DNA from 4 places in the Solitalea lacus genome. Region 3 is predicted to be linked to each of the others. Evidence: riboswitches for the same ligand, from Rfam matches in the RefSeq annotation. Region 3 holds a riboswitch; each other region holds the start of a gene.
What was found. Region 3 has a riboswitch for S-adenosylmethionine ahead of L2B55_RS11480 (homoserine dehydrogenase). Riboswitches for the same ligand answer to the same signal wherever they lie in the genome.
Positions count from the first base shown of each region.

Region 1: linked by a shared signal. The riboswitch ahead of L2B55_RS12750 (trans-sulfuration enzyme family protein) and the one ahead of L2B55_RS11480 (homoserine dehydrogenase) in region 3 are both predicted to bind S-adenosylmethionine.
Region 2: linked by a shared signal. The riboswitch ahead of metH (methionine synthase) and the one ahead of L2B55_RS11480 (homoserine dehydrogenase) in region 3 are both predicted to bind S-adenosylmethionine.
Region 4: linked by a shared signal. The riboswitch ahead of L2B55_RS05895 (homoserine O-acetyltransferase family protein) and the one ahead of L2B55_RS11480 (homoserine dehydrogenase) in region 3 are both predicted to bind S-adenosylmethionine.

Region 1 covers NZ_CP091740.1:2,945,061-2,953,106, forward strand. The annotation lists gene L2B55_RS12750 (trans-sulfuration enzyme family protein) at 174-1,355, opposite strand; SAM riboswitch class I at 1,489-1,601, opposite strand; gene L2B55_RS12755 (OsmC family protein) at 1,780-2,193, opposite strand; gene L2B55_RS12760 (sulfate adenylyltransferase subunit 1) at 2,298-3,545, opposite strand; gene cysD (sulfate adenylyltransferase subunit CysD) at 3,667-4,557, opposite strand; gene L2B55_RS12770 (phosphoadenylyl-sulfate reductase) at 4,660-5,361, opposite strand; gene L2B55_RS12775 (energy transducer TonB) at 5,696-6,520, opposite strand; gene ispE (4-(cytidine 5'-diphospho)-2-C-methyl-D-erythritol kinase) at 6,642-7,445, opposite strand; gene L2B55_RS12785 (thymidylate synthase) at 7,845-8,046, shown strand, end outside.
Region 2 covers NZ_CP091740.1:4,012,158-4,020,203, reverse strand. The annotation lists gene metH (methionine synthase) at 1-955, opposite strand, end outside; SAM riboswitch class I at 1,099-1,200, opposite strand; gene L2B55_RS17290 (PstS family phosphate ABC transporter substrate-binding protein) at 1,567-2,583, shown strand; gene pstC (phosphate ABC transporter permease subunit PstC) at 2,683-3,561, shown strand; gene pstA (phosphate ABC transporter permease PstA) at 3,554-4,411, shown strand; gene pstB (phosphate ABC transporter ATP-binding protein PstB) at 4,501-5,253, shown strand; gene phoU (phosphate signaling complex protein PhoU) at 5,347-6,042, shown strand; gene L2B55_RS17265 (hypothetical protein) at 6,101-6,670, opposite strand; gene murQ (N-acetylmuramic acid 6-phosphate etherase) at 6,678-7,484, opposite strand; gene L2B55_RS17255 (S41 family peptidase) at 7,673-8,046, shown strand, end outside.
Region 3 covers NZ_CP091740.1:2,674,519-2,682,564, reverse strand. The annotation lists gene L2B55_RS11485 (ankyrin repeat domain-containing protein) at 1-530, opposite strand, end outside; gene L2B55_RS11480 (homoserine dehydrogenase) at 648-1,889, opposite strand; SAM riboswitch class I at 2,047-2,162, opposite strand; gene L2B55_RS11475 (hypothetical protein) at 2,285-2,893, opposite strand; gene L2B55_RS11470 (ATP-grasp domain-containing protein) at 2,895-3,764, opposite strand; gene L2B55_RS11465 (ABC transporter ATP-binding protein) at 3,783-4,457, opposite strand; gene L2B55_RS11460 (DUF3817 domain-containing protein) at 4,504-4,836, opposite strand; gene L2B55_RS11455 (hypothetical protein) at 4,991-5,806, shown strand; gene sucC (ADP-forming succinate--CoA ligase subunit beta) at 5,993-7,183, shown strand; gene asnS (asparagine--tRNA ligase) at 7,285-8,046, shown strand, end outside.
Region 4 covers NZ_CP091740.1:1,388,207-1,396,252, forward strand. The annotation lists gene L2B55_RS05880 (insulinase family protein) at 1-1,837, opposite strand, end outside; gene L2B55_RS05885 (M16 family metallopeptidase) at 1,859-3,178, opposite strand; gene rpsT (30S ribosomal protein S20) at 3,398-3,652, opposite strand; gene L2B55_RS05895 (homoserine O-acetyltransferase family protein) at 3,907-4,932, opposite strand; SAM riboswitch class I at 5,248-5,346, opposite strand; gene dnaN (DNA polymerase III subunit beta) at 5,512-6,636, opposite strand; gene L2B55_RS05905 (hypothetical protein) at 6,862-7,326, opposite strand; gene L2B55_RS05910 (YbhB/YbcL family Raf kinase inhibitor-like protein) at 7,558-8,013, shown strand.

The sequences.
Region 1 (8,046 bases), 270 kb from region 3:
TATAAAATCTACAGAATAAGTAGAGTATTGTAAATGTTTTTTTAACTATTTATTGAAGTGGATAACGATCCTAAGGTATTATACCAAACCCGGGATTTTTCGGGGGAGAATTAAAAATCCCGAAAGCTTTTACTTTCGGGATTTTACAGAGTTATCTGAATTTGAAAGAATTTCTATGCAAGCGCAAGCTTTGTAAGCTCCAGGGCTTGTTTAATATCAGCTAATATGTCATCAATATGTTCAAGACCTATGGAAACACGTATTGTACCCTGGCTAATTCCAACTTGTTGGCGTTCTTCTTCACTCAATTTGGAGTGTGTACTTGAAGCCGGATGTGTGGCAATAGAACGTGTATCGCCTAAATTAGCAGAAATAGAGAACATCTTTAAGGCATCCATAAATTTGCTTGCGCGATCATAGCCACCTTTAACCACAAAAGTCACAATCCCCCCTCCTGCGCGCATTTGTTTTTTGGCGATTTCGTATTGAGGATGTGATTTTAGCAAAGGGTATTTCACTACTTCTATTTCCTGATTTGATTCTAAGAATTCTGCAACTTTAAGGGCATTTTCGCAATGACGATCCATACGAACAGCTAAAGTTTCCAAACTTTTAGATAAAACCCACGCATTGAATGGTGACATGGCCGGCCCTGAATGACGGGCAAATGCCTCTATTTCAGTGATCAATTCTTTGCTGCCTAAAATCAAGCCCCCTAATGTACGTCCCTGACCATCAATATATTTAGTAGCAGAGTGAATAGAAAGGTGGGCTCCGTATTTAATTGGTTGTTGCAGATATGGAGTAGCAAAGCAGTTATCGACAACTAAAATTGCTTTATGCTTTTTTGCAAAATTACCTAACCATTCAAGATCAATAATATCGATCCCAGGGTTTGAAGGCGTTTCTACAAAAATCAGTTTGGTATTTGGCTGAATTAAAGATTCCCATTCATCTGTTTTATCTAAATCTGCATAAGTTGACGTTACACCCCATTTAGGAAATACGTTTACCAATAACTGGTGAGTTGAACCAAATACAGAACGGCTCGATAATACATGATCACCAGATTTTAAAAACGCCGCAAAAGTGGTAAAAATAGCAGCCATCCCCGTTGCAGTGGCCCATCCGGCTTCTGCACCTTCTAAAACTGCCATTTTCTCAATTAACTCCGAAGTATTTGGATTTGAATAACGGCTGTAGATATTTCCTTCGCGCTCATTTGCAAACAGTGCACGCATGTCTTCTGCATCATCAAATTTATAACTCGATGTAAGGTACAATGGCACTGAATGTTCTTTGGCTCCTGAGCGTTCTGCTTGAATACGAATAGCGTTGGTTTCGAAATTAGACATGGGCTAAAAATTTTTTGGATAAAAAAATGACTGAATGAGAAACTGAAAAGCAAACATATTTCGATTTGTCAATGACAAACGAATATTAAGTTTCCTGAAAGTTAAGACTATTATTAGATTCATGATCTTGTAATTTTTATAGTTCCCAAGCCAAAACAATAGCTTGGGCAGGATTTGGCACCTTTCCGTATTGGGCGGTTGCCAGAGGGTCAATGAGCCTGTTCTCTCGCCTCTTCTTTATAAGAATTACAGTACTTAGTGGAATGCTAAGAGGTAATTCAATGTGTTGCAAAGATAAGAGCCTTATTCTAAACTGCAAACACTATTTTTAGTGGTCTTAATATATTGATAAACAAAACCCATGGTTTAAGCCATGGGTTTCGGTTATATTTTCCCCGGATTTCAATACGGGTTAAGAAGTCTATTAATTCAACTTATAGGTATAATTTAGCTTAGCCGATTTACCTAAAATTTGTGCTACCGAACAATACTTATCATACGTTAAAGCCAGTGCCCGTTCAATTTTTTCGATACTTAATTCACCAAAGAAATGATATTCAACATTAATTACTTCAAATAAAGAAGGCACCTCTCCTTCAATACGTTTTGCATCAATACTGATTTTTAAGTCTTGAATTGGTTCTTTTTGTTTGGTTAAAATTGAAATCACATCAATTGCACTGCAGCCGCCTAAACCTGCCAAAAGAGTTTCCATTGGCCTAAACCCTTTATTTTCGCCACCAATTGCAGGGTTTGCATCCATACTTAACACATTTCCCTGTTCATTAACAGCTTCGAAATGATATGCGTTATTCCTACGTTCGAGTTTAATATTCATAGTTTTAATTTAGAACAAAGATATTAGATCAAAAAGCAAAGATGGGAATTAAGTAAATCAAACTTTCTATTCTTTCTTACATCTTTACTCATAATCCCTATCTACTACAAAATTATTCCGGCAGCCACTGTATTTTTGCTGCCTTCATCTATAATAATAAATGAACCATTAGCTTTGTTTTGCTCATAAGCATCAAAAAATAGCGGTTGGGCAGTTTTCACCTGAACCTGAGCAATATCATTTAACTTTAACTGCTTACGTTCTGTATCTTTTTCAAGTGTACTTGTATTTACAATGAAATCCACATCACGAAGCATCGCTTTAACACGATTATTACTGTGCTGTATAATGTATTTTCCACCTGGTACCGAAGGAGTTGTATCCATCCAGCAAATCTGAGCTATAAATTCTTTATCCGTCTTCGGCTCGTTACCGACTTTCGTAATCAGGTTACCTCTGGTTATATCAATTTCATCTTCCAGTAAAAGCGTAACGGATTGTTTTGCGCCAACTGTTTCAAAATTACCATCAAACGTGGTAATTTGTTTTATTTTAGACTTTAAGTTTGATGGCAGTGCCACCACTTCATCTCCCACACTTAATTGGCCACTTACTACCCTTCCTGCATAACCACGATAGTCATGAAACTCTTCTGATTGGGGACGAATTACGTACTGTACCGGAAAACGTGCATCTTTAGTATTAATGTCTTGATTTACCTGAACATTTTCAAGATACGCTAACAAGGTAGGTCCTTTGTACCATGTCATGCTTTCTGAAGGATTTACAATATTATCCCCTTTTAACGATGAAGCCGGTATGAATGTTAAATTTTGATGCAAACGGTCAAATCCTTTCACAAACTGCTCAAATTCCTCACGAATCTTATTAAAAACCTCCTGAGAATAATCCACCAAATCCATTTTATTTACACAAACCACTACTTCCGGAATTTGCAGCAGATTGGCAATGAAAAAATGTCGATGTGTTTGCTCAATTACTCCTTTACGAGCATCTATCAAAATAATGGAAAGCTGCGAATTCGAAGATCCGGTAACCATGTTACGCGTATATTCGACGTGGCCCGGAGTATCGGCAATAATAAACTTGCGATTATCCGTATTGAAATAGATATGTGCCACATCAATCGTAATTCCTTGTTCCCGTTCGGCGCTTAAGCCGTCGGTAAGCAAAGAAAGATCAAGGTAATCAAACCCTTTACGTTTACTTGCAGCCTCTACTGCCTGAATTTGGTCAGTAGTAAGTGAGTTCGTATCATATAATAAACGACCTATTAAAGTGCTTTTGCCATCATCTACACTTCCTGCAGTCGAAAATTTCAGTAATTCCATATTATGTCCTCTGTTATCGATTATCTGTTATTGGTGAACCGATTTATAGCCTCTATACACATATCACATTCGTTCACCCATTTTAACATTTCCTAAATTTTTACTTCTAAATTCTTATCTCTTAAAAATATCCTGCCAGCTTGCGTTTCTCCATTGCAGCCTCTGAACGTTTATCATCGAAACGAGCTCCACGTTCAGAAATAGTAGAGGCCTTAATTTCTGTGATGATATCGTCCACATTATCAGCTGTTGAGAGCACTGCAGCAGTACAACTCATGTCTCCTACGGTACGGAAACGAACATCAGTTTCAAAAATTGCTTCGCCATCCATGTTGATGTAAGGAGAAGCAGGAAAAATCAAACCATCACGCTCAAATACTTCTCTTTTATGAGTAAAGTAGATGCTTGGTAACTCCATATTTTCTTGTTTGATATAGCTCCAAACATCCAGTTCTGTCCAATTGCTAATTGGAAACACGCGTACGTTTTCACCAAAATTGATCATTCCATTTAAATGATTCCAAATCTCAGGGCGTTGACGTTTTGGATCCCACTGACCAAAATCATCGCGTACAGAGAAAATACGTTCCTTAGCGCGGGCTTTTTCCTCATCCCTACGGGCTCCACCAATACAAGCATCAAATTTGTGCTTCTCAATGGTATCGAGTAATGTAACCGTTTGCAGGGCATTTCTGCTGGCATATTTACCTGTTTCTTCAGCCACTTTCTTTTGATCAATACTTTCCTGAACAGAGCCCACTATTAACTGAGCCCCAACTTTATTCACCAGCCAGTCTCTGAATACAATGGTTTCCTCAAAATTGTGCCCGGTATCAATATGGACCAATGGAAATGGGAACTTTGCCGGAAAGAAGGCTTTTCTAGCTAAATGCACAAGGGTAATGGAGTCTTTACCTCCTGAAAATAATAAGGCTGGACGTTCAAATTGCGCTGCCACTTCGCGCAAAATATATATCGATTCTTCTTCTAATGTCTTTAAATGGTTATTCATATTTTTACATTTGAGTCTATAGACCAAGGTACAGTCCACAGAAAAATAAAACACTAAATCAATTTAAACCATGGGTAATGCATAAACCATGGACTATAGCTATTACTGTGTATGCAGTCCGCATTCTTTCTTTGAATCTTCCCACCACCAACGACCGGCTCTCGGATCTTCTCCTGGTTCTATGGCCCGGGTACAAGGCTGACAGCCAATACTTACAAAACCTTTATCATGTAAAGGATTATATGGCACGGCATTCTTCTTAACATACTCAAATACTTCTTTTTCTGTCCAATTTAGAAGTGGATTAAATTTTATAAGGTTAAATCCATGATCGTATTCAAACAGATGAAAACCTTTCCTATTTTCTGATTGCTCAGCTCTAACGCCAGTAATCCAAACTTCGGTTCCCGCTAATGCTTTTTTCAAAGGTTCTATTTTTCGAATACGGCAGCACTCTTTCCGATTTTCAACCGATTCGTAAAAAGCATTGATGCCCTTATTAAGAACAAACTGCTGAATTTCGTCCTGATTTGGATAATATGGAGTAATAGAAAGTTTATAACGAGCTACAGTTCTTGAATAAACTTCGTAAGTTTCATTAAATAAACGGCCTGTATCGAGGGTAAATATATCAATAGCTGCCTTTGACCTAAAAATGGCATCAGTAATAACCTGATCCTCTATCCCGAAAGAGGTTGAAAAAGACACCTTTCCTGGAAAACGAGTGGCAATCAAGGTCAATGAAGTAGCTAAATCTAATCCCTCTGCTTCTTTTTGAAGTTGTTCAATTAATTCGCTATACATAAATCCTATCGGTTTAGTAGTTTAATTGCAAAAGTATTAAAAAAATCATACCAAACAATAGTTTTTCATAAGTGGATGTATAAAAATTTAGATATCCAACAACTAATCAAAGTTTCGATGCTAAAATCGCAATCCAGTCTGTATTTTATTATGAAGATTAAAATTCGCTTTCTATTAAGAGTCTACCAAAACGAACTATCTTTAGGTTTTTCCAGACACTAAACCAATTTAAGTAACTATAAAACAGCACATTAAAAAAATGCACCAGTTATTTTCCGGCGCATTCACACAACAAAATTAAGACAGATGATTATGAACAATCACGAATAACTAGTTATTTGTTAAGCGTAAATCGGATTGGCAAACTAAATTGGACTTTAACGGGTTGACCATTCTGACGACCTGGCTTAAACTTTAACAACTTTACTACTCTCACGGCCTCTTCATCACATCCTCCGCCAATCCCTTTCAACACAGATGCGTTATATACATTACCATCCTTATCAACCACAAACTGAACCGTTACCGCTCCCTCAATATCATTTTCTACAGCCATATTGGGGTAACGCAAATTCCTTCCTATAAACTTGAACATCTTTTGAAATCCACCCTCATACTCCGGCATTTCTTCGGCATGAACAAATGGTGTTTCAGCTGTACTGTTGCCATTTTCAGTGCCATTGAGACTTTCTCCTTCATTCCCTGGCATCATATTCTCGGTATTTCCTGCTCCTGTATTCTCAGAAGAAATACTACCAATTGCCTTTCCCTCCAATTCCTCTTTCGTAGGAGGATGTTCTGGTTTGGCAACTTTTTCATCGGGAACAACTGTTAACTCTGTACTTTTTACGGTTGCCGCAGGGGGTAAACTTGCTGTTTTTTTAGGAAGTTCTGGCTCCAAAGGTTTGTCAGGAACGATTTCATATTTTCTGGTGTCAATTACATAGGGAATTGAAATTACTTTGGGCCCTTCATCAGCCTTAGAATGAAGGCTCACTGTTATTACCCCTAAAATTACCAAGCTCCCAACAGAAGAAAAAAGGGCTTTACGCATGGTTTTATCATAACGCGCACGTAATTGATAGGCTCCATACTCGCGGTTACGGTTCTCGAAAACAATTTCAGTTAAGTCGTGGGTGTTTGTGAACAGGTTCTTCATGGCTATAAGAGTTAAGTTTCTCTTAAGATGTAGCCAGAAAGCTTATTCCATAAGCATCAGTAAAAATTTTGTTCTTAAACTAATCAAAATTTACAATAAGTTAATTTACAGCCTAGTATATTTATACTCCGTAAAAAACTTTATTGTCCTTTTCTAATTGTGGCAGTAGTATTGGTTCTTTAAAAATGCCGAATACGGATGAGCCGCTACCGCTCATAGAAGCATATAAGGCCCCATTATCATAAAGCTCTTTCTTTAAAGCAGCAATTTCCGGGTATTTAGGGAATACTGTTGCTTCAAAATCATTATTAACTAAAGCTTTCCATTCCAAAATGGGAAGGTGTAACAACATTTGTAAAGATGAAGCTGGTTTTGCCGGCTTACAGCCACCATAAGCATCAGCAGTGGAAACATGGACAGGAGGCTTAACCAAAACCAAGAAGTATCGGTCAAGGTCTATTTCCTGGGATACAAATTCATCACCTTTACCGTAAGCAAAAACCGGTTTATTTTCAATAAAAAAAGCACAGTCACTTCCCAATTGTCGGGCGTACTGCTGCATTTGCTGAGTCTGCAATCCTAATTCAAACTTTTGATCTAAAAGTCGAATCATATAAGCCGCATCAGCTGAGCCCCCACCTAATCCAGCACCTACCGGAATGTTTTTTAATAAATGAATGTGAATCGATGGTAAGTTATAATCACGCTTCAGTAATTCATAAGCTTTTAGGCAAATATTATCATCGGCAGTTCCCGGAATAGTGGTACCATAAGCAAAAAAACGAGTTTCGCCAGCCTCAATTACCTCTAAAGAATCATGAATTTTTACTGGATAAAATACCGTTTCGATATTATGAAAACCATCATTTCGTTTTTCAACGATATTTAAGCCAATATTAATTTTAGCGTTGGGAAAGAGAATCATATCTGGCAACGAAAATAAAAATTATGCATAAAAAAGCCCACAATAATACTATTGCAGGCCAACACCGAACAAAACTAACTATTATTATTACTAATTTATTATTATTAGTAGCAAGCTGTTCATTTAGGATTTTTAGTATTCATAGAGGCTGATATTCAAGAACTTGTTACTATAATTTATTTTATTTAATATTTCAGAAACTTAGTTCACTTTTAGTTAATCAAACAGTGTACCAATAATTTTACTCCTCAAAAATTTAACATGAAAAGCCCCTGCAAAAAACGTTGAAGCAACTCAATTTAAAACTATCATGATTTAGGTGAGTTGTATTTAAGACTTATATTCAAATAAAGTATGATTTTAATATCAGCTTTTTAATTTTGCAAAAAGGAAAAGTTCATGAAACAATATCACGATTTAATGAGGCATGTTCTGGAAAACGGCGTTGAAAAACATGATCGTACCGGAACGGGAACAATTAGTATTTTTGGATATCAAATGCGTTTTAATCTCAGCGAAGGGTTTCCATTAGTAACCACTAAAAAAGTTCACCTCAAATCAATTATTCATGAATTAATTTGGTTTTTAAAAGGCGAAACCA
Region 2 (8,046 bases), 1.3 Mb from region 3:
CTGCTATAGCTCGAATATGGTCAGGAGTAGTTCCACAGCAACCACCAATAATGTTTACAAAGCCGCTCGATAAGAAATCGCGAATTTGGCTAAGCATTTGTTCAGGAGTTTCGTCGTACTCTCCAAACTGATTGGGCAAGCCGGCATTTGGATAAGCTCCGATAAAAAATGGCGCTTTCTCCGCAAGTTCTTCCAGGTATGGGCGCATATCTTTGGCTCCCAAAGCACAGTTAAAACCGATAGATAGCAAGTCAAAATTTGATAGCGATATCAGAAATGCTTCAGCTGTTTGCCCTGAGAGGGTTCTACCACTGGCATCGGTAATAGTTCCCGAAACCATGATCGGTAGTTTAATATTATTGGTTTCAAAATATTGATCAATCGCAAATAAAGCCGCTTTGGCATTAAGTGTATCAAATATGGTTTCTACCAAAAGAATGTCAGCTCCACCATCAACCAACCCTCTTACTTGTTCTGTATAGGCTTCAACCAACTGGTCGAAAGTTATGGCTCGATATCCAGGGTCGTTAACATCTGGAGATAAAGATGCTGTACGGTTCGTTGGACCGATGGCGCCGGCTACAAAACGCGGATTTTCTGGGTTTACAGTATTGAATTCAGTGGTTACTTCCTTTGCAATTTTGGCTGATTCATAATTTAGTTCATATACCAAATCTTCCATGTGATAATCAGCCATAGCTATACTAGTGCCACTAAATGTATTAGTTTCAATAATATCTGCTCCAGCCTCTAGGTACTCGCGATGAATAGCTTTAATAACATCCGGCCGTGTAATGCTCAATAGGTCATTATTACCTTTAAGGTCGGAAGGATGGTTTTTAAATCTTTCGCCTCGGAAATCTTCTTCTTGCAACTTATAACGCTGAATCATTGTTCCCATGGCTCCATCGAGCACCAAAATCCGGTTTTTTAGTAGTTCTTTAATATCTGCCATCAATTTCAATCCATTCTTGGTTAAATCCAAAATAAAGTATGTTTGAACAATTACTTTTGTTGCCTAAAGGCCAACACGTGATAACTCAGTGTTAGTTTAAAAAATCTTGCTTATTAGAGTTCATCAAGTGGAGAAATCCACTATGCTCATCTGCTCCCATATAGTTGGGATAGAATTTGGCACCTTGTAAGCACAGGTTGCCAAGACTTCATTGGGTCTATTCCCTCCGTCTTTCTTTATAAGCGATACAAAAGTCATTAATTAACTGGTGAAAACCAAACGATTTTGTTAAAAAAGTGTAGCAATCCTTGCTATTTAATTTATCACAGGTTTAAATTTGAGGTATTTGTGTTAACATTAGGTGTTAAATGGCGGAAGTTAATGTTAATTAATTTGATGAAATGACTAGGCTGTTTGATGATGGTGAATGAAAATTAATATTCGGTTAATATATTTTATTAAATTTTTATTTAATAAATGCTTGTAATTCAGCGTTAAAGTGAATAAATTGTTAATCAAATGTTATTTAACATTTACTTAACATTGGATTAATATTTAAGTAATCTTTTTCTTTCTCTTTTGTGTTCGAAAACTTAGCCATCCAAGGAAAAATGAAAAGGATATTTTTTTTACTAACAACCGCGGCATTTTTAACATCATGTGGCGGCGGACAAAAAGCGAACACAAATAGTAATTCTGGCAGTCAAACCGGAAGTGTTAAAATTGACGGATCAAGTACTGTTTACCCAATTTCAGAAGCAGTTGCAGAAGAATTTAGAGGAGTGCAATCAGAAGTGAATGTTACTGTGGGAGAATCGGGAACAGGTGGAGGATTTAAGAAATTCTCAAGAAATGAGATTGACATCAGTGATGCATCTCGTCCAATTACTGCAGAAGAAATTGAAGCTTGTACTAAAGCCGGAATTAACTTTATCGAAATTCCGATTGCGTTTGACGGTTTAGCGGTAGTAGTTAGTAAACAAAACACTTTTATTGATCATCTAACGGTTGCTGAGCTTAAAAAGCTTTGGGAACCTGCAGCTCAGGGAACAATTAAAACTTGGGATCAGATTCGTCCGACTTTCCCTAAAGAGCCAATCAAATTATACGGAGCAGGTACTGCCTCGGGTACTTACGATTACTTCACCGAAGCTATTTGTGGTAAAAAAGGTGCTTCTCGTGGTGATTATACTGCTAGTGAAGATGATAACGTGTTAGTACAAGGAGTATCTCAAGATAAAGGCGGTTTAGCTTATTTCGGTTTAGCTTATTATGAGCAAAATCAGGATAAATTAAAATTAATTCCAATTGATGGTGGAAACGGACCTGTTTCTCCTAGTCAGGAAACTGTTGGAAATGGAACTTACCAGCCTTTGTCTCGTCCTATTTTCATCTATATCAACAGCAAATCATGTGAGCGTAAAGAAGTAGTAGATTTTGCTAAGTTTTACGTAGAGAACGCCGGTCGTTTGGCAAAAGAAATTGGTTACGTTCCTTTAAGTGCAGAAGAATACAAACTGATTCAGGATCGTCTAAACAAAAAAATTACAGGCACAGTATTCGTTAACGGAAAATCTACTGTTGGAACAAAAATGGCTGACCTTCTTAAAATTGAAGAAGGAAAGTAATTCAGTTTTTTAAACATATTTAATTGTAAGCCCCGGAATCTGCTCATTATACAGGTGTCGGGGCTTACATGAGTAATTGGTTCAAACATAATCTATTAAATGCAAAAGGTTAAAGAGAAGATAATTGAAGGAATACTGTTGTTTTGCAGTTCCGTCACTATCTTAACCACATTAGGAATCATTATTATCCTTACAATTGAAACGGTCCAATTTTTCAAAGACGTTTCAATTATTGAGTTTTTTACCGGTACAGAATGGACTCCACTTTTTGCCAATAAAAAGTTTGGAATATTACCCTTGGTTTCGGGTACTCTGTTAACAACCTTTATTGCTATTTTAGTTGCCTTACCACTTGGCTTAACTATCGCTATTTATTTAAATGAATATGCTGATAAACGCTTTAAAGCAATTATCAAACCTACGCTCGAAGTGTTGGCTGCTATACCAACGGTTGTTTACGGGTTCTTTGCCTTAACTTTTGTTACTCCAATTTTGCAAAGCTTAATTCCGACGCTAGGAGGCTTTAACGCTTTGTCGGCAGGTTTAGTTATGGGCATTATGATTATTCCTTATGTATCATCATTAAGTGAAGATGCATTGAGTGCGGTTCCTAATTCACTGCGCGAAGCAGCTTATGGAATGGGATCCACCCGCCTTCAAACGGCATTCAAGGTTATGTTACCTGCTGCTTCGTCGGGTGTTATCGTTTCTGTTATTTTGGCTATTTCAAGGGCCATCGGCGAAACAATGATTGTGGCCGTTGCCGCAGGACAAGAACCTCGGTTAACTTTAAATCCTTTAAATTCAGTAGAAACCATTACAACTTACATTGTTCAGGTAAGTATGGGTGATGTGCCGCAAAACTCAATTGAGTTCCGTTCAATTTTTGCGGCCGGAATTACATTATTTGGTTTAACCTTTATCCTTAACAATGTTTCGTTTTGGATGAAACGTAAATTTCAGCAGAAGTATGAATAATGCACGTAAAAACGAGCTGAAAGACAACGCTTTTAAAATCTTTGCACTTGTCTGTACTTCAGTAGGCTTAATTGTATTGGGCTTATTGCTTTATAATATTATTTCGGTAGGGGTAACCCGTATCAATTGGGATTTTATTACCAGCCTTCCTTCGCGTCGCCCAGGAAAGGCAGGTATTTATACTGCTTTAATGGGTATGATCTGGGTGGTTACTTTAACCTTGATGATTTCTTTCCCAATTGGTATTGGTGCGGGCGTTTACCTGGAAGAATATGGTAAGAAAAACCGATTTGCCCAATTTATTGAGGTGAACATCGCCAACCTGGCGGGTGTTCCTTCCATCATTTACGGTATTTTAGGTCTTGAATTATTCGGCAGATTGATGAAGCTGGGTAATAGTGTTTTGGCTGCCAGCTTAACCTTGTCTTTATTGGTGTTGCCGGTAATTATTGTGGCTACGCGAGAGGCTGTAAAAGCAGTGCCTAGTTCATTACGTGAAGCGTCTATAGGACTTGGGGCTACACGTTGGCAGACTATTAGCCGCATTGTATTGCCTGCCAGTTTCGGGAGTATTTTAACGGGTATGATTTTAGCCGTTTCTCGGGCAGTGGGTGAAACTGCACCCTTAATTGTAGTGGGAGCTTTGGTATATGTGCCATTTGCCCCTAAAACGCCAATGGATCAGTTTACGGTTTTGCCAATTCAAATTTTCAACTGGACTAGCCGTCCTCAGCAAGGATTTGTGGTAAACGCTGCCGCCGCTATCATTATATTATTGTTATTTGTATTTGTGTTGAATGGTATAGCAGTATTTTTGCGAAACCGTCATAACAAAAGAGTGAAGTATTAATTAGTTTTGAGAATTGCGATATGAAATGCGACCAGTGAGAAAAATGAGGTTCTCACAGCATACATCTCATATCTCGCATCCGAAAAGATATGTATAAATTAGAAGCTAAAGACGTTCAGTTGTTTTATGGTGAAAAGCATGCTTTAAAAGGTATCAGCATGGGTATTAAGGCTAATACTGTTACAGCATTCATCGGCCCGTCGGGATGTGGTAAATCTACTTTCTTACGTTGCTTTAATCGCATGAACGATTTGATCGAAAATTGCCGTATTGATGGGGAGATTTTTATTGACGGTAGAGATATTTACAAAAGTAAAATCAACGTTGTTGACCATCGGAAGAAAATTGGAATGGTGTTTCAAAAGCCTAATCCATTTCCAAAATCAATATATGAAAATGTGGCTTATGGGTTGAGAATTAATGGAATCAATCATAAGAAGTTCATTGATGAAACTGTTGAGCGTTCTTTGCGTCAGGCTGCACTTTGGGATGAGGTTAAAGATGATTTGAAAAAATCGGCATTGGCATTGTCGGGTGGTCAGCAGCAACGTTTGTGCATTGCCAGAACCTTAGCGGTAGAACCTTCCGTGATTTTGATGGACGAGCCCGCTTCTGCGCTTGACCCGATTTCAACAGCTAAAATTGAAGAGTTGATCCATGATCTTAAGAGCAGGTACAGTATTGTTATTGTAACACACAACATGCAACAGGCTGCTCGTATCAGTGATAAAACGGCCTTCTTTTATTTAGGTGAGTTAATTGAGTACGATGATACATCAGTAATATTTACTAACCCAGCAAAAGAGGCTACGCAAAATTACGTTACTGGAAGATTTGGTTGATTTTTAAAATTGCTTTTTCACTGTTGGAAGTTTATAAATTAACTTCTGCTAACAATCTAAAAAACTTACTTTGCGTTTTTAATCGCATTTGCTATGACACACTTAGAAGAAGAATTACAAAAACTTTTCTATCAAATGAACGATATGGCCAGTTTGGTTGAGGGCCAAGTGGAAAAATGTATCGCTTCATTGTTAGACGAGGATAAAGGTTTGGCGAGAGAAGTTATTTTCAATGAAAAAAGAGTAAATGCTTATGAGTTGAAAATTGACAAGGATTGTGAAAACATTTTCACGCTCTTAAATCCTTTTGCCAATGATATGCGCTTTGTTTTCGCCACTTTAAAAATCAATTATAATCTGGAACGTATTGGAGACAATGCTGAAGGCATAGCACATTATGTTTTGGAGGCCGAACGTGGTTTTGATATGCATTTATTGGAAGAGTGTCGTTTTCATGAAATGGCTGAAACGGTTAAATTAATGCTAAATGCGTCCAATCGTGCATACGCGGAGCGTAATGCAAAGCTAGCCCGTACAGTGTTTAGTATGGATAGTATACTTGATGAAATTAATAAATCTGCAACCGATATTATTGCAGCATATATCAGAGGTAATATTGATAACATGATGCAGGCTCTCTATTTGCTGACCATCATTCGTAAGCTTGAAAGAGTGGGTGATCATATTACCAATATTGCCGAAGAAATTATTTTCTTCCTTGAAGCCAAAGTGTTAAAACATGGTAAAAAGTCCAGTTTTATGGAAAACTTTAGTAAGGAAGAGGAATAGGGTTGGAATTTAAAGTATTAAAAAAGCAGGATTGAAATTCTTTTCATCCTGCTTTTTTTTAAAACGATAAGCGTTTCGTTATAAGATCTTCAACCTTCTGGTAAAGCTGTTGTGGTTTTTGCGTTCGCCATCCCAGGTCATCCAGTTCGCCTCCAATATTAACATAATAGTCAATGTTAGTGTTACGCATTTCACTGGTAACATGTTCTCTGAAATTGATCATTGCAATCCATCCTTCGTCAATTTCCTGAAACCATTCTTCATAATACGAATCATCGGATCCGTGAAAGTTTAGGACGTTTTCTCCAATCAATATAAATTTATCAACTCCTTCAATCATGATATTTTCAATAACTTCGCGCTTAAGAAGCATTATGTCGTTATTTATGCAGTCATTCCATTCTCCAATTAACTCAATAATGCAACAGCCTATTGCATAATCAACAAACAGAATTTTTATATAAAGTGTGTTGGAGCCGAAGAAATCCCATTGCGGGTGAATGTAGTAGTTGTAAACAGTTTTGTCGTAGTAGAACTCGCTGTACTCACGATTATAGAACGGAGACAATTTATCCTCAGATGCCACGTAATAATCACGCCAATTATAGTAAGGTTCTATATCGTGCATTTCAACCTCAGTTTTTATAGTTCTCTACAGCCTTTCGCACACTGCCGTATTCATTCAGAAGCTTTTCGGCTATGTCACGATTGGCACCAGTAGCATTCATTACCATGTTTATACCACGGTCAATCAGCTTATTGTTACTTAACTGCATATCAACCATTTTGTTTCCTTTAATACGGCCAAGTTTGATCATTGCCGAGGTGGAAATCATATTTAATACTAATTTTTGAGCAGTTCCTGCTTTCATACGGGTAGAGCCGGTAACAAATTCAGAACCTACCACAACTTCAACCGGATATTTTGCCAAGGCGGCAATTGGGCTTCCTTCATTGCAAACAATGCAGCCTGTAAGTACGTTGTTTTTATTGGCCTCTTCCATGCCCCCAATAACATATGGGGTGGTGCCTGAAGCTGCAATTCCGATTAAGGTGTCTTTGTCGTTTATTTTGTACTGCGAAAGGTCAAGCCAAGCTTGCTCGGTATCATCCTCTGCAAATTCAACAGCTTTGCGTATTGCAGAATCTCCGCCGGCAATAATGCCAATAACTAAATCAAAAGGTACTCCAAAAGTAGGAGGGCATTCAGATGCGTCAACAATTCCTAATCGGCCGCTGGTGCCGGCACCGATGTAAAATAGCCGACCGCCTTTTTTCATGCGAGCAACAATTTGTTCTACTAAGGCTTCAATGGCAGGTAGAGCTTTTTCAATGGCAAAAGGAACAGTCTTGTCTTCGTTGTTGATATTTATAAGCAATTCGGCAACCGACATTTGCTCTAAATGGTTGTATTTTGAATCCGACTCGGTAGTTCTATGCATAAAATGGGTCAGGGTTATATCTGCAACAAATTTCTGTATTGATTCATTTAAATCATAATGAAAATGAAGCTTATTTTCCTTAAATTAAGAAATACATAATTAAACGTAAGCGAAATATTACTATTTCTTTTTGTATACAAACAACAGCGGAACGCTAATTGTGTTAATTTGTAAGAGAGACAGATTATATGGGTACGACGAAAAATAATTTACGTTTTGCTTTACTTGCCGCTGTAATGATGGCTATTGGGATGCTAGTTGGCTCTAAGATGAGTGATTCCTCATCGGTAGAGTTAAACTTTAATTTCCCTTTTACTTCCCGTTCAACTGATAAGATGGGGCGCATTTTGCAGGTGATACAAGATCGCTATGTGGATTCGATTGATATTGAAAAGCTGGAAGAAGAGTCAATCAACGGAATCATGTCGAAATTGGACCCTCACTCGCAGTATGTTCCGCCTGATGAATACCGTGCCTTATCTGAGTCGCTTGAAGGTAATTTTGATGGCATTGGCATAGAGTTTTATATGCTGAAAGATACACTTTTGGTTGTGAATGTAGT
Region 3 (8,046 bases):
TTTTGGTTTCCTGAGTGCGCTGCCGTGTGCAGTGGTGTTACTCCCCGTATTTGTGCAACATTTACATTGGCTCGGTGCTCTATCAGTAGTTGAGTAATTTCTATACTTTGACAGGCAACGGCCGAATGAATTGGCGCTACTTTAAATTCGTTGTTTGAAGCTAAGTTTACATTGGCCCCGCATTCAATCAGCAGTTTGGCTGTTTCATAATGATCAAAATAGCAAGCATAACCTAATGGTGTAAAACCATCTACAGAGAATGAATTAACAGAAAACGGATCGCACTCCAACAATTCATCAGCTAAACTAGCCCGACCAATTGCCGATGCCTCATGTAAATCAATTTGAACCCTATTGCTCAATAGTATATCAATTAACTCCTTATGCCTATAATAGGATGCTAATAGCAAGGCAGATAAACCCGACGAAAGTGTTGAGCTTGCCAGTTCAGGTTCAGAGTTAATTAAACGTTCAACTGTTGATTTTTCATTAGATTCGATGGCTTTGATTAATTCGGCTGTTGCTTCCATTGCATGTGGGTGTTTTTAAGTTAGTGTAAGCTAGTGTTAGAGAATTGAATATAAATAAAAATGCCCGCTCAACAAAACTGTTGGACGGGCATTTTTTTATTTATAAAACTTTCTAAATTAGGCCGATACAAGCTCTTGACTTTTGCTTTGTATACTATTTTGAATGACTTCAAATTTGGCATCTGAAGCAACAATAAGGTTAATGTCCTTGCGTTTCAATAAATCTGAGCGGCGTAACTCTGCAAAATTAATAGTTCCCACTATGTAAGCCGACTCATGATTAGAGTATGACTCTTTAATGTTGGAAAATAAACTAATATCGATAGGATTAGCCGTTGAATATCTAACGTACAGATCTATTGTAAAGTCATTTGTTAATTCAACTTTAGCAGATCTGTTGTGCTTCTTGTACTCGTATTTATAGTTATAAGTTAAGGCCGAAATGTCTGATAATACTGCTGAACCAGTTGGATTACTTCCTGCGCCTTTTCCGGCAAAAAACTGAGATTCGGTGAAAGCACTTTCTACCAAAATGCCGTTATATTCATTTTCAATATTGAAAAGCTTGTTATCCGGCTTAATAAAACGAGGAAGAACGCCTGCTACAATTTTGTTTTCCACCTTACGGCAAAAAGCAACCAATTTAATTTTATAGCCTTTTTCATTGGCGTACTGAATGTCGAAGGTTGACAAATTTTGAATTCCGTAGTTGAACACTTCTTCAGGTTTTACAAACAAACCGAATGTGTGAGCCAAAATAATACATAACTTGTATTTAGGATCATAGGCTTCAACGTCAAGGGTTGGGTCTGTTTCCGCAAAACCGATTTCCTGAGCCTGTTTTAAAGCAGTTGAGAAATCAATATTATCTTTAAAAATCTTGGTTAAAATATAATTGGTTGATCCGTTAAAAATACCTTCCACAGCGCCTAAAAGGTCATTGTCATAGTATTCTTCAAGATTTCTTATGATTGGAATACTCGCACAAGCAGAAGCTTCATACAACAATGGTGCGTTGTATTGTTTTTGTAATTCATATAGCTCATCAAAATTGTCAGCAATCATTTTTTTGTTGGCTGAAACAACTGCTTTACCGCTTTTCAAAGCTGTTTTAACAATTTCAAATGCAGCTTCTGGATCATCAATCATCTCAACAACAACGTTAATATCCTCGTTAAAAAGAATATCATTTTTGTCAAAAGAGAAATATTCAGCAGGTAAGCTTCTTTTTTTGTTTGGGTTTTTAACACAAATTTTAACAATCTCTGCTTTAATCCCTTCTGTTTGGTTTAAAACATTGTATAAACCCTGGCCCACACAGCCAAATCCAAATAAACCTAATTTAATTTTTGTACTCATAATTGTTTGTCAGCAAAAAGTTAGCTGTAAAAGGTTTTAATTCTGATGCCGAAAAAGGATTATGAGGCAAATACGCAAAAAGTCAATATTATCTATGACAGGTTAAGTTTGTACAAGAAGGCAAGGGAGGAAAAATATTGAATAGGAATATTCTACTAGCTTATCTTCATGACATCAACTAATTGTGTCACAGGAATTAGCACCTTTTAATGCAAGATCATTAAGGTTGCTAAGACTTCACAGGGCCTGTCCCTCCGTCTTTCTGGATAAGAATTTTAAAGAACTTTTACTGCCGCAAAGTAAAGGGTTTTACAAATGCCATGCAAATAGAATTTTAAAAAAAGAAGAAATCAAGTACAATTTTCTTGTTTCTGCTTTCTTTAACGAATATTAAATTAAACTTTAACCAGATCTGATACCGGTAATACAGTTATGCCTGGGACTTCAATCTTTTGATTTGATACCCAAAGAAGTTCTTCTGTTGACAATTGGTTTTCGTTCACTAGCCTATCAAAGGTGGAGTGAAAGTTTTTGCCTTCTGATTCTTCAATAAAATAAACTTTCAGGTAATTTTCCAGTCCGTTCCATTCAATTTGCTTTATTTTGTTCAACTCCTCCTCTACTTCTCCTTCAGCTAAAATAAACAATCGCTTACGGTCGGTTACCAGCGTTTGCATAAACTCAAGTGTTTGCTTGAACATCAATAACTTTAATGGCAAACGTGCAATTTTGAATAAACGTTCGAAATTCTCTTTAAGATCAGGTGGTATGGCAAAATGTTCAATTGTAGTATCTATCAGTTCAGCACGAGGCATAGTTCCATGTTTTAATACCAGAAAATCTAAAATCCGTTTACTTTCATGAATTCCCGGTAAGGTAAATTCCATAAACTGACCAAAAAGGTAGTAAACCTGTAAGTCATAATCCTTTGCCGGAAAAATTACATTGTCTAATTCAAAAATAAAGGTGGTTTTAGTCGGGTATTTATCAATCAACTCCTGCATCTTAATCCAGTTTCTGTAGTTCGTTATTTATAAAAGTTAATAGTTTATCGGTTTCAGGAAGGTTCCAATTTAATTTGATCAAATTAAACCCCTTTGCAGCTTGAACAAAGCTAAATCTGAAATTTCCGTTTAGTTTTAATATTGAAGCAATGCCCACTGCTAACGACTTAATCAAATCAACCTCTTCTGTTGATTTAGTTTGTAATACACCGTTCGAGAAATCTGCAGAATAAGTTAATTCAACTCCATTCTCAAATTCAGAAAACACAAGTGGTGGAAAATTATCAGCAGCAATCAATTTGGAAAGATGAGTGTAGCTAATTAAAGGAAGTTCAGGATCGGGAAATAATAGACCATATGTATTAACAGTATCGTCTACAATTCGAAAATCCGTTGGTTTTGCAGCATTAACAGGTTCTACTTTTATTTTTTTTGAAGGATAACCTAATTGCAACATCGCCGGAGCAAAGTTTTCGACATTTTCCACTTTCCTAAAGGCTGGAACGGAAACTTTTTCTTCTTGCAGTGTTGTATATAAAAGGCTAAGATCTGAAAGCAGATCATTAATTCGCTTGTCAGGGCAAATTAGAGCAATTCCGTATTCGGCAAATAGTGTTTTTGCAGGTGCCAAGGCCTTTATTTCAGCAGGTATTTGTGGAATGACAACCTTGAACTCATTGTCGAGACACAATTTTAATATTTTATGTGCAAAAGCACTATCTGAGTATAGAGGGATTTGAACAAAAAAATCTCCTGTTAGATCACTCGTATCAGCTAAAAAAACTGTATACTGACCTGAGCTTAATGCATTATAAATCTGCTCGGTTTGGGGCAATTGGGCTCCGGTGAGCAGTACTTTAGTTTGCGACATGCAATGTTTTGTTTTAATTTAAAGAATAGCAGATTGCTGAGCGTAAACAATTCTTCCGTCTTTCATCAATAATTCACGATCAGCCATGCCGGCTAATTCTTCATTATGGGTTACTACAACAATAGTTTGATTAAACCGCTCACGTAAATCAAAAAATAATTGATGAAGTTCTTTAGCGTTTGTAGAATCAAGGTTGCCAGAGGGCTCGTCGGCCAACAAAATGGAAGGTTGATTAATTAATGCCCGGGCCACAGCAACACGTTGCTGTTCACCTCCTGAAAGTTCAGATGGCTTGTGGCTTAAGCGGCTGCTCAATCCTAAAAGTTCTAAAAGCTCAGTTGCTTTTCTTTCAGCTTCAGCCTTAGTTCTTTTTGCTATAAATGCTGGTATGCAAACATTTTCAAGGGCTGTAAACTCAGGCAATAAATGATGGAATTGAAAAATAAAGCCAATTTTATGATTCCTGAACTCACTTAATTTTTTCGGGCTTAATTTAGATACATCTACCCCATCCAATATCAATGACCCACTGTCGGCATTATCTAAAGTCCCTGCAATATGCAAAAAGGTACTTTTGCCGGCACCTGAAGCTCCAACTATGGAGACCACCTCACCCTTTTCGACATGAAGGTCAACGCCTTTTAAAATTTCAAGTTTCCCGTATGATTTATGAAGGTTATGGGCTTTTAGCATAGCTCAAAAATAGGAAAATTGATGAACAGTTGACCCGTAATATCAATTACTTGCTTTTTACTGCTAGTTCAGCCTCATGAATCGATTTTAATACTTTATCGTCCAAAATAAAGGTTCCAAAAGGTAATAGTGAAGCTATAAAGGCCAATAATGAACGGGAAAATTTCCATTGGTATTCAATTACAACTTGTATAAGTAATAATACATAAGCCACGAACAGCGAGCCATGAAACCAGCCACATATTTTTACTACCTCAGGATAACCAAGCACGTATTTGATGGGCATGGCCACAAACATCAGTAAAACAAACGAAACGCCTTCTAAAAAGGCTATGGCTCTGAAACGGCCGACTAAGCTTTGTCCGTATTTTTTAAGCATTACTTTAAAGTTTGCGCAATAGGTACTATGATTAAAACTTGAGCAATGGAAATAAAATTTTGACAATGAAATTAAAAGCAACGCGCCTATATAAATGGCGCTGACCCATTTGTAAGAATTTAGCTAAATTTAAATGGATTAATAACTCCCTATTATGAAATTACATATAGTGTTTCTGCTTAGTGCGAGTTGGTATTTGGCTGCTTGTACCAGCGGACATAAACCAAGTGAAACAAGTAAGCCAGACTCTTTATCTGTCGAAAATACTTTGGGAAATCAACAATTGGAAATAGATAAGTATGTAAATGCAATTAAGGGTGAACTTCCTAAGTTGGAGTACAAACGCAGTTTACGCTACAACCTAGGAGATTTCTCGTTTGACGTTAGTGTATATTATAAGAATAATAAAGAAGTCGCCCTGATTGAAGATGGGCACAGAGGTGAATTTAGCTACCGCAGATTGAATATTTACTTAAAGGGTGATAAACCAGTTTTTGCTGAGTTAAATGAAAAAACAAGTATGGGAAGTAATAATCAATTTGTTGAAGTTAAGATTTATTTGGATAGCGGCCTAAAAGTTTTGAAAGCAGTGGAACGTAAAAGTGATGAAGAAAATAAACTTGCAAATCTCCCTTTTTCGTCCTTTACACCTGATACTTCGGGGTTTGCCTTTAAAGCTGCCTTCTTAAAAAGAGCACTTGACCGTTCTGGTGAATTTGATTTGCCTTTTTATGAAATTAAGCAGGATAAAAATATTGAGTATCTGGTGCTGGGAAAAAATGAAGAAGGAAGCTACTGGGTAAACTTGCAAATAGTTAAAGAGGATTCAGTGATTAAAAGACTAAAGATGAATCAATCCCAGTTTAAAGGGAAAAGATTAGATGTTGAATGGGAGTATGAAAATATAAAAGGCTATGAAAGGTTAGTGTATAAGAATGGTAAACTCCCCAACGAGAGTCAATTAAACTAAAGGATTTTGAATGCCGTAACAGGCAAAATTGAATCAAGAACACCTTTAATAAAAAAAGCATAATTAGAATAGTAAAAAATTGCCTGCAGGTTTTAAAAATAAGTGATAAATACTACTTTTACGGCGCAATTAGAATAGGCGGTAAACAGCCGTCTATTTTACCTAAAAAGTAAATTTTATCCGTAGATGAACATTCACGAATACCAGGGGAAATCCATTCTGAAGAGTTTTGGAGTTCGTATTCAGGAAGGCATAGTAGCCGAAACTCCTGAACAAGCAGTTGAAGCAGCCAAACAGTTACAAGCCGAAACAGGAACAGGCTGGTGGGTTGTTAAAGCTCAAATTCATGCCGGTGGCCGCGGTAAAGGCGGAGGTGTTAAGCTTGCAAAATCATTGGATGATGTAAAAGCATTATCAAGCCAAATTATTGGCATGCAACTGGTTACTCCTCAAACAGGACCTCAAGGTAAAAAAGTAAACAAAGTATTAATTGCACAAGATGTTTACTACCCTGGCGACAGCAAAACTGCTGAGTTTTATATGAGCGTTTTGTTAGATCGTGCAAAAGGACGCAACATCATTATGTATTCTACCGAAGGTGGGATGGATATTGAAGAAGTTGCTGAACACACTCCGGAAAAAATCTTTAAAGAAGAAATTGACCCTAAAGTAGGTTTACAAGGATTCCAAGCTCGTAAAATTGCCTTTAATTTAGGTTTAACAGGAGAAGCGCATAAAGACATGGTGAAATTTGTTGTGGCTTTATACAAAGCATACGAAGCAACTGATTCATCAATGTTTGAGATCAATCCTGTATTAAAAACTTCTGATAATAAAATTTTAGCGGTTGACGCTAAGGTAAATCTTGATGAGAATGCCTTATATCGTCATCCTGACCTTGCTGCCATGCGCGATGAATCAGAAGAAGATCCTACAGAAGTTGAGGCAGGTAAATCTAACTTAAACTACGTTAAATTAGATGGTAACGTAGGTTGTATGGTAAATGGTGCAGGTTTAGCAATGGCTACCATGGACATCATTAAATTAGCAGGTGGTGAGCCAGCTAACTTCTTAGACGTAGGTGGTACTGCTTCTGCTAAAACTGTTGAAGCCGGTTTCAATATTATCTTAAAAGATCCTAATGTTAAAGCTATTTTGATCAATATTTTCGGTGGTATTGTTCGCGGCGACAGGGTTGCTCAAGGTGTAATTGACGCCTATAAAAACATTGGTAATATTCCTGTTCCTATCATCGTTCGTTTACAAGGAACTAACGCCGTTGAAGCCAAAAAATTAATTGATGAGTCGGGATTAAAAGTTTATTCAGCTGTTCAGTTAAAAGAAGCTGCTGATTTGGTAGCCAAAGTTTTAGCATAGTTTAATCGGACATACAGTCCATAGACCATAGTCCATGGTTTATAGTCTTAATTTTTTGGACTATAAATCATGGACTTTTTAGATACAAATTCAATTATAAGATGGTAAAAAGAACACGCATCAAAGAGGTCCTTGAATCAACTGCTTATGGTTCAGAGGTAACTATCAAAGGTTGGGTGCGCACTTTCCGCAACAACCAATTCATCGCTCTAAACGACGGATCAACTATTAATAATATACAAGCGGTTGTTGATTTCAATAATACTGATGAGTCATTATTGAAGCGTATTACTACCGGTGCGGCAGTTTCTGTTACCGGTGAACTAGTTGAATCGGTTGGTAAAGGTCAAAAGGTAGAAATAAAAGCAACGAGTGTAGAGATCTTGGGTGATTGCGATCCTGAATCCTACCCTATTCAGCCTAAAAAGCATAGCCTGGAATTCTTACGTGAAAACGCTCATTTGCGTTTCCGTACCAACACTTTTGGCGCAGTATTCCGCGTTCGTCATGCTTTGGCATTTGCTGTTCATGAATTCTTTAACCAAAAAGGGTTTGTGTATATGCATACACCAATCGTTACCGCTTCTGACGCTGAAGGTGCCGGCGAGATGTTTAAGGTAACTACATTGGAGCTGGGTAACCCTCCGCGTAATGAAGAAGGCGAAATTGATTATAAGCAAGATTTCTTTGGAAAAGCGACGAATCTAACCGTATCGGGGCAGCTTGAAGGTGAGCTTGCAGCCATGGCATTTGGGGAGATTTATACCTTTGGTCCTACGTTCCGTGCTGAAAACTCAAACACAACGCGTCACTTGGCGGAGTTTTGGATGATCGAGCCGGAAATGGCTTTCTACGACTTGGTT
Region 4 (8,046 bases), 1.3 Mb from region 3:
TGCCTGATGGAGAGGTTATCTTCACCTTGTAAACTTCTTTATCGTTTACTTTATCAGTTCCTTCAATCGCCAGAATAAATTTGTCAGCAGCGTAAAATAACTCAGGGAAAGGTGTGCGTTCTTCTTTCTTTTTTGCAATTTCATCAGCTTTTAATGGCATTTTTTGTCCTTGCCTTTCATTATATCCATTCGATCCATCGAAGACTGACTTCATTAATATCATTCCGTTCATGCTCATGATATTGGCTTCTTTATTAGGAGCCATTTGTTTCATGGTTGCATTTAAAGTCATTCCTTGCACTGAAGCTTCTGCATTAACTAAAACAGATTGAATACTTTTTACTTTTTCAGCCCCACCAATTGCTTGAATATATTTATCAATTAGCATTTGTGGGGTGATGTTTGTTGTGCTTTTCTTTTTACTTTTATCAACTGAATTAGCGTATTTATCGAAATAGTTTACTTTATAGCCAAGTTTTTCCAATTTCGGTCCAACTTCGGCAGCTTTCCCTACTACTACAATTCGTGCTTGGTTGGTTAAGAAATACTTTTTGGCCACACGTTGAATATCATCAGCAGAAACAGCGTTGATTTTTTGCAAGAAAGTTTCGTAGAAGTTCTGAGGTAAACCTTCTGTTTCAATGCTTAAGGCATTTTTGGCAATAGTTGCTTTGTCTTCAAGACTCATGGCAAAACTACCATTGTACATATTCATTACTAATTGGATAGCTTCAGGAGCCGCTTTCTCGTTAGCTAAACGATTCATTTCATAAAGAATCTGATAAACGGCGCTATCTGCTACTGCATTACGAACGCTTGCAGTGGCACCAAAGCGCGCTCCAAAGCGATTTGACCCTACTGAAGAATAGGAGCCATAAGTATATCCATGCTTTTCACGTAGGTTTAAGAATAAATAGCCATTTGAACCGCCTCCTAAAATTTGATTAGCAATAATCAGAGCAAAGTAATCAGGATTGTTTTTCGTGTTTTCGACAATATTGGTTATTGTTATTTCCGATTGCACCGCATTAGGAACATCAACCAGATCCACTTCCGTAGTGGCAACATTTACAGGTTTTTTTAATGCAGGTTCATTTAGAGTACCAGGCTTCCAGTTGCCAAAATATTTGGTGGCTAGCTTTTTAGCAGCATCAAGCTTAATGTCTCCAATAAAAATTAGGTATGATTTATTGGGGATGAAATTTTCTTTGTAAGCTGCTTTTACATCGTCAAGTGTAATTCCGTTTAGTTTTTCTTCTGTTTCGAATTCTCCAAATGGGTGATCTGTGCCGAAAGTTAAAGCAGGAACAACCCTTTCCGAAATTGCCTTGGCGCTCTTTTCATTAGATTTTAATCCGGTAACGGCCTGTGACTTAATTTTGTCGAAAGACTCCTTCGGAAATGAAGGGTTTAGAGCAGCATCAGCCATCAATTCAAATGCTTTATCAAAATATTTGGTTAAAGCAGAAGCGGATGCGCCGCTGGCTGAAGCTCCAACGCTAGCTCCCATAAAGTCAACTTCTTCATCAAATTGAGCCTTTGTGCGAGTAAGTGTACCTTCATTTAACATTGAACTCATTAAACCAGAGACTCCTGCTTTAGCGCCTTCAACTTTAGGTATGCGGTTAAAAGAAAGTGTTACAGAAACTTTAGGCAATTTATGATCTTCTACCAATAATACTTTTATTCCGTTTGGTAAAGTAAATGTTTGAGGTTTACCTAAATTTATTACCGGAGCAGGCCCTGCAGCTGGTTTTCTGCTACGATCAATTGTTTGTGCAATAACTGAGGTACAGATTAAAGCAATTACAGCTGTACTCAAAAATATCTTTTTCATGATTTTGTCAGTTCTAAATAATTATTGGGTGCTTTTTGGTAAATAATACAATAATACGCGTTGATTAGGGCTTAAGTATTTTTTAGCCACATCCCTAATTTCTTCGCGTGTAATAGAACGATAAATATCAATTTCAGTATTGATCAAGTTGGTGTTTTTGTGGAAAGTGTATGCGTCAGCAAGGTTGTTGGCAATGCCTTCTACTCCTTTGTTGGCACTAACAAAATTGTTTTCCATAATGTTGCGCAGCTTTTCAAAATCCCTTTCCGAAACTAATTCGTTTTGTATCTTTTTAACTTCCTCATCTATATCCTTTAACAAATCATTAAGACTCGTATTGTTATTAGGCAGGGCATAAGTAATATATGCACCATAATCTTCTAATGAGTAATTAAATGCACCAACTTGTAAGGCATTTTTCTTGTCGTCAACCATTTTTTTATACAAGCGAGAGCTTCCTCCTTCTGATAAAATAGTCGAAATCATATTTAAAACATAGGAGTCTCTGGTTTTCATACCAGGAACACGATACGCAGTAATAATAGCCGGCAATTGAATGTTAGCATCATAGACGCTGTCAATAATAGGTTTAGAGATTGGGGCTTCAGTAACTTGTGGTTGCATTATAGCTGTACCTTTGGGAACTGCCGAAAAATATGCATTAATAAGTTTCTTGGTTTTTTCTGTTTCAAAGTCTCCCGCAATTATCAAGCAGGCATTGTTAGGGGCATAAAACTTTTTGAAGAAAGCTTTGAACTCATCCAGTTTGGCTGCGTCTAGATCTGCCATTGATCCGATAGTTTGCCAATGGTAAGGATGATTAGTAAATAAACGTTTAAATACTTCCTCTGCAAAGCGTCCATATGGCTGGTTGTCAACTCGCAGGCGCTTTTCCTCTTTTACAACTTCGTTTTGTGTTTTAACCCCTATATCATTAATTACCGGGTGAAACATGCGCTCTGATTCGAGCCATAAGCCTGTTTCCAGCTCATTTGAAGGTAACACTTCATAATAATAGGTACGATCTTGGGTTGTGTTAGCATTGTTTTGTCCACCAGCCTGTGAAACAATTTTCATGAACTCACCCCGCTTAATGTTATCTGAGCCTTCAAATAACAAGTGTTCAAAGAAATGGGCAAACCCGGTGCGGCCAACAACTTCGTTCTTTGAACCTACATGGTACATTACTGAAACTGTAACAACTGGCGCAGAATTGTCTTTATGTAAAATTACATGTAAGCCATTGTCAAGATCATACTCTGTGAACTCAACTTTTTGGGCATAAATAGATGAGCTGAAGCCCCAAAAGAGAGCAATAGCTCCAATTAGCCTTTTTTTCATATAAATTAAATAGATTAAATTGAAGGTTAAATTATGCCGCTAATTTAGAAATTCATATAAAGAATGTATACAAAACCTTGACGGTATGTAAAATATTACACTAAAATAAATGTAAAGGTGATTTTGAAAGGGAAGAGGATGTCAGGAGAATATTGGAACACAAAAAGCTCAATCCTAAAGGATTAAGCTTTTATGTATATCGTAAGTCAAAATTATTGACTAGCTTAATTTGCTTACAAACTTAGCTAACTTAGATTTGTTGTTAGCAGCTTTGTTTTTGTGAATAACGTTTTTCTTAGCTAAACGATCTAACATAGAAGAAACTTTTCTGTAAAGTTCAGTAGCTTCTGCTTTACTGTTCATTCCACGTAATTTTTTGATAGCGTTACGAGTAGTTTTAGCCTGGTAACGGTTTCTTAAACGTTTAGTTGCGTTAGCACGAATTCTTTTTATCGCTGATTTATGATTTGCCATGATATTATTAAACTCTTTTCTAAAAGGACTGCAAATATAGAGGTATTAATTTAAAATGCAAACTACATTTTAAAAATTAAGCTATTGTGTTTTAGTTCTATTCCGCCGATGCAAAGATATAAAAACTGTGATCCTTTAGGCATAAAACCTGATATTAATTTTTTATGGATTTATCTGATGTTTCTTCATTAAATTCATGCGGTTTTTGATAGGTTATTTTAATTAAAAACCGCACGAAAGGGGATTTTAAACGACTAAATATTTACTACGGACGAGTAGAAATTAGAAATAATTTTATCTAGTTGTTCCCATTCTATTAAGAACCCATCGTGCCCAAAGAAGGAATCAATTTCGACATACTTGGCGTTGTTTATATGTTGAGCCAGAAACTTTTGCTCACCTGGTGGGAATAATAAATCAGAACTTATTCCAACGCTAAGTGTCTTAGCCTTGATTTTTGATAGTGCCAATTCAACTCCTCCACGGCAGCGTCCAACATTGTGTGAGTCCATAGCTTTACTTAGGTGCCAATAGGAAAATGCGTTGAAGCGTTTCACTAGTTTATCACCCTGGTAAGCCTGGTAAGAACTTGCTTTATAATCATCAATTTTATTAATGTCAGCCTCTTTTTGAGTGATCTTGTATGCATCATAATGGCGATAGCTTAATAGGGCCATAGAACGCGCTGCTTTCATGCCCGCCAATCCAGCATCAGGACTGTTGTTTTTCCATGTTGAGTCGGCTGTAATGGCTAAACGCTGACTTTCATTGAACGCTATGCCCCACGGAGAATGGAATGCATTGGTAGCAATTAAAAATAGGTTCTTAATTAAATCAGGTTGTTCTATAGCCCATTCCATAGCTTGTTGGCCACCCACTGAACCACCGATTACAGTATGAATTTGATCAATTTCAAGATGCTTCCTTAAAATATCATGAGCTCGTGCCATGTCCCGGGTTGTTACCTGCGGAAAGGTATGATAATAAGCTGTTCCGGTTTCAGGATTAATTGATAAAGGGCCTGTTGTGCCGTAACAAGAGCCTAAAATATTTGCACAAATAATATAATGCTGTTCAGGATCGAAAACTTTTCCAGGACCAACCACTCCACTCCACCAATCACTTACATCGGCATTAGCAGTTAATGCATGGCATATCCAAATAACATTGTCTTTTTCTCGGTTTAATTTTCCTGTACTGAAATAAGTAATGTCTATTTGGGATAATACAGCCCCAGATTCTAATTCAAATGGGTTGTTATACGTAAATTTCTGAATCATCAATGCTATTCTTCACTAAAAACAAGTATCTGAAATTAGAAACCTCGGATGCTTGATTAATTTAACTTAATTATCTATTCTCAAAAAAGCTCTTTGTTCAATTCTATTTGCTCTATTAGTTACAGGATGATGTTATCATCGTTTTTACATTACCAATATTTTCTACCTGTAATTTTAAATGATAAACCCTCAATAATTTGAAGAATGATAATCATTGTAGTTACTGGTTAACGAAAAATGCGTTATTTCTAGCGAAATAATGGCTTTGTTAATGCGAACTAATAAAAGTTGAAGTGTTTGTTTCATTTGCTGTAACTTTTATATCTCCCCAAAGGGGCAGGAAGTGGCACCTTTCCAGTTTGGGGGTTGCCAGAGGGTCACAGAGCCTGTTCTCTCGCCTCTTCTGTATAAGAATTCCAGTTGCTCAGAAAAGCAAAGAAGTAATTCGAAGGTCAAAGATAAGTTTATGGTTTTCAGAATTCCAAATTTATTTTGGATTGAATTTATTGTGGAAAACAAAAAGCGGCTGTTTCAGATCAAATGAAACAGCCGCTTTTTGTAGTATTAAAATTCTTTAATTTATGCATAAGTATTTAACATAACTGGCATAACCAGCATTAATACATCCTCATTTTCTTCCTGGTTAGTAGGGAAGAGGATGCCTGCACGGTTAGGAGTTGACATTTCGAGAATTACCTCCTGGCAGTCAAGGTTGTTTAACATCTCAATTAAAAAGCGAGCGTTAAAGCCAATTTCTAAATCTTCACCATTGTACTGACAGGTTAAGCGCTCGTAAGCTTCGTTTGAAAAGTCTAAGTCTTCTGAAGAAATGTTTAGTTCGCTCCCTGAAATTTTTAAACGTACCTGGTGGGTAGTTTTGTTCGCATAGATTACCACGCGTTTCAATGAACTTAAAAACTGAGCGCGCTCAATGGTTAACTTATTTGGGTTGTTTTGAGGTATAACCGCTTCGTAATCAGGGTAGCGCTCGTCAATTAAGCGACAAATTAAGCTGATGCTATTAAAACGGAAAAATGCACTGCTGTTGTTGTAGTCAATTTGTACAGCCACATCTTCTGCCGGTAATGAACTTTTCAATAAGTTCAAGGCCTTTTTAGGCAAAATAAAAGATGATGCTGATTCGGCTTGTGTATCTGAGCGACGGTAGCGAACCAATTTGTGTGCATCCGTAGCAACAAAGGTAATGTTGGACGGCGTTAATTGACAGTAAACCCCAGTCATCGCCGGGCGTAACTCATCATTTGATACAGCAAACAAAGTTTTGCTAATTGCTTCGGCAAGTACAGAGGCGGTAATTGAAATAGTGTTAGCATTTTCAACCACAGGAATTTTAGGAAAATCATCTCCGTTTTCACCTGCCAATTTATATTTACCATCACCGGCGTTAATTTCAACGGCAAACGAGTTATTATCGATAGTGAAAGTTACCGGTTGTTCAGGCAAGGTTTTCAGCGTGTCTAGTAAAATACGCGAAGGAATGGCGATTTTACCGTTTTCTTTTGCTTCAACTGGTAAGCTAGTGGTCATTGAAGTTTGTAAATCGGTAGCCGAAACAGTAAGAGTACCATCGTTAATTTCAAATAAAAAGTTCTCCAAAATTGGTAAAACTGTATTACTGCTCAGCGCTCCGCTGATTGCTTGTAATTGTTTTAATAAGGTACTTGTTGAAACAATAAATTTCATGTGCGTATGATTAGTTTTTTATCGCCCTAAAGCATTTATACAAAAGAAAAGTTAATACAAATGGCTTAAAGGCTTGTTTCGTATCTGTGCTATTCTGGGGCCTAAAATAGGTCTAACTTTTAACAATAAAAAGTTGAAAGTATCAACGTTTGGTTAATAAACCAAGTAACTGAAGTGCTAAAGTTTTAAACAAAACGGGCGGAAATGTTAAAATTGGCCCAACTGTTAAGAAATTAAATGAATTAATGAGGACTTGAAGATGTAAATCAACGCTGACCAAAAAGCTATCGCGATCATAAAATGACCTAGTATTTTTCCTTTATTGTGGTAAAAACGGGTTGCCAAAATGCAAGCGAGCGGAATAGTGATCAGTATCGGAGCTAAAAATGCGATACCCCATAGACCATAATCGTCTCTCAGTTTAACTATTAAACGGCGATGTTTTATACTGCGTTGCTTTTTTTCTTTAGGTGGATGAGTGATGGCCTTTTTTAATGCAAGCCGGTGAAAGAATTGATACATAACATCACCGAAAAAGATAAATGTTGAAGAACCAATAAAACCAGCTGTTAAGCCAAAGGTCATAGCTTCCAGGAAATTATAATCTTCTTTGGTGATGAAAACAGGGTAAAAAAAGAAAAACTTAACCGATGAAAGCAGCAAAAAGCTTATATACTCCAATAATTGCATGATTTCTTAAGAGCGCTGATGGAAAAATGATTTCTATAATTTACGAAAAACAAGGTGATAAACTACTAAGATTTGAGAAGTTTTTTCGGGAGGTAAATTATGTAAAAAGAGCATTTTTGAAGTTTCTGTGTTTAGTTTTTGAGGTGGTGTCAGGTTTGATTGTCAGTGTTTTGTTTGGTAATTTTAACATTGTGTTTTATTTCCAAATGTTCATTATTAATACGATTACCAATGAACGTAGCAGTAAAAATGGCCTTAGCTGTTTCGAGTCGTGTTATCAAGCAAGGCGGAATGATTCCTGAAAAATATACCTGCGAGGGAATAAATGTGAATCCTCCCTTGACAATTAAAGAAATACCTGAAAATGCACAATGCCTGGTTTTAATTGTGGATGATCCCGATGCTCCTATGGGCACCTGGAATCACTGGCTTGTTTGGAATATCGATACGGATGAAGAAATCAAAGAAAACTCAATTCCGGGTATAGAAGGGATAAACGATTTTCGACAACATCATTACGGAGGGCCTTGTCCTCCATCAGGCACTCACCGATATTTCTTTAAAGTGTACGCCTTGAATAAACTGTTAAAATTAAAAGCCGATTCACGAAAGGAAAGCCTGTTAGAAGCAATGGAAAATCATATTGTTGCTTATGGTGAGCTGATGGGGACATATAAAAGACAATGATCATATTAAAACTACATATGTAGCGGCAATAGA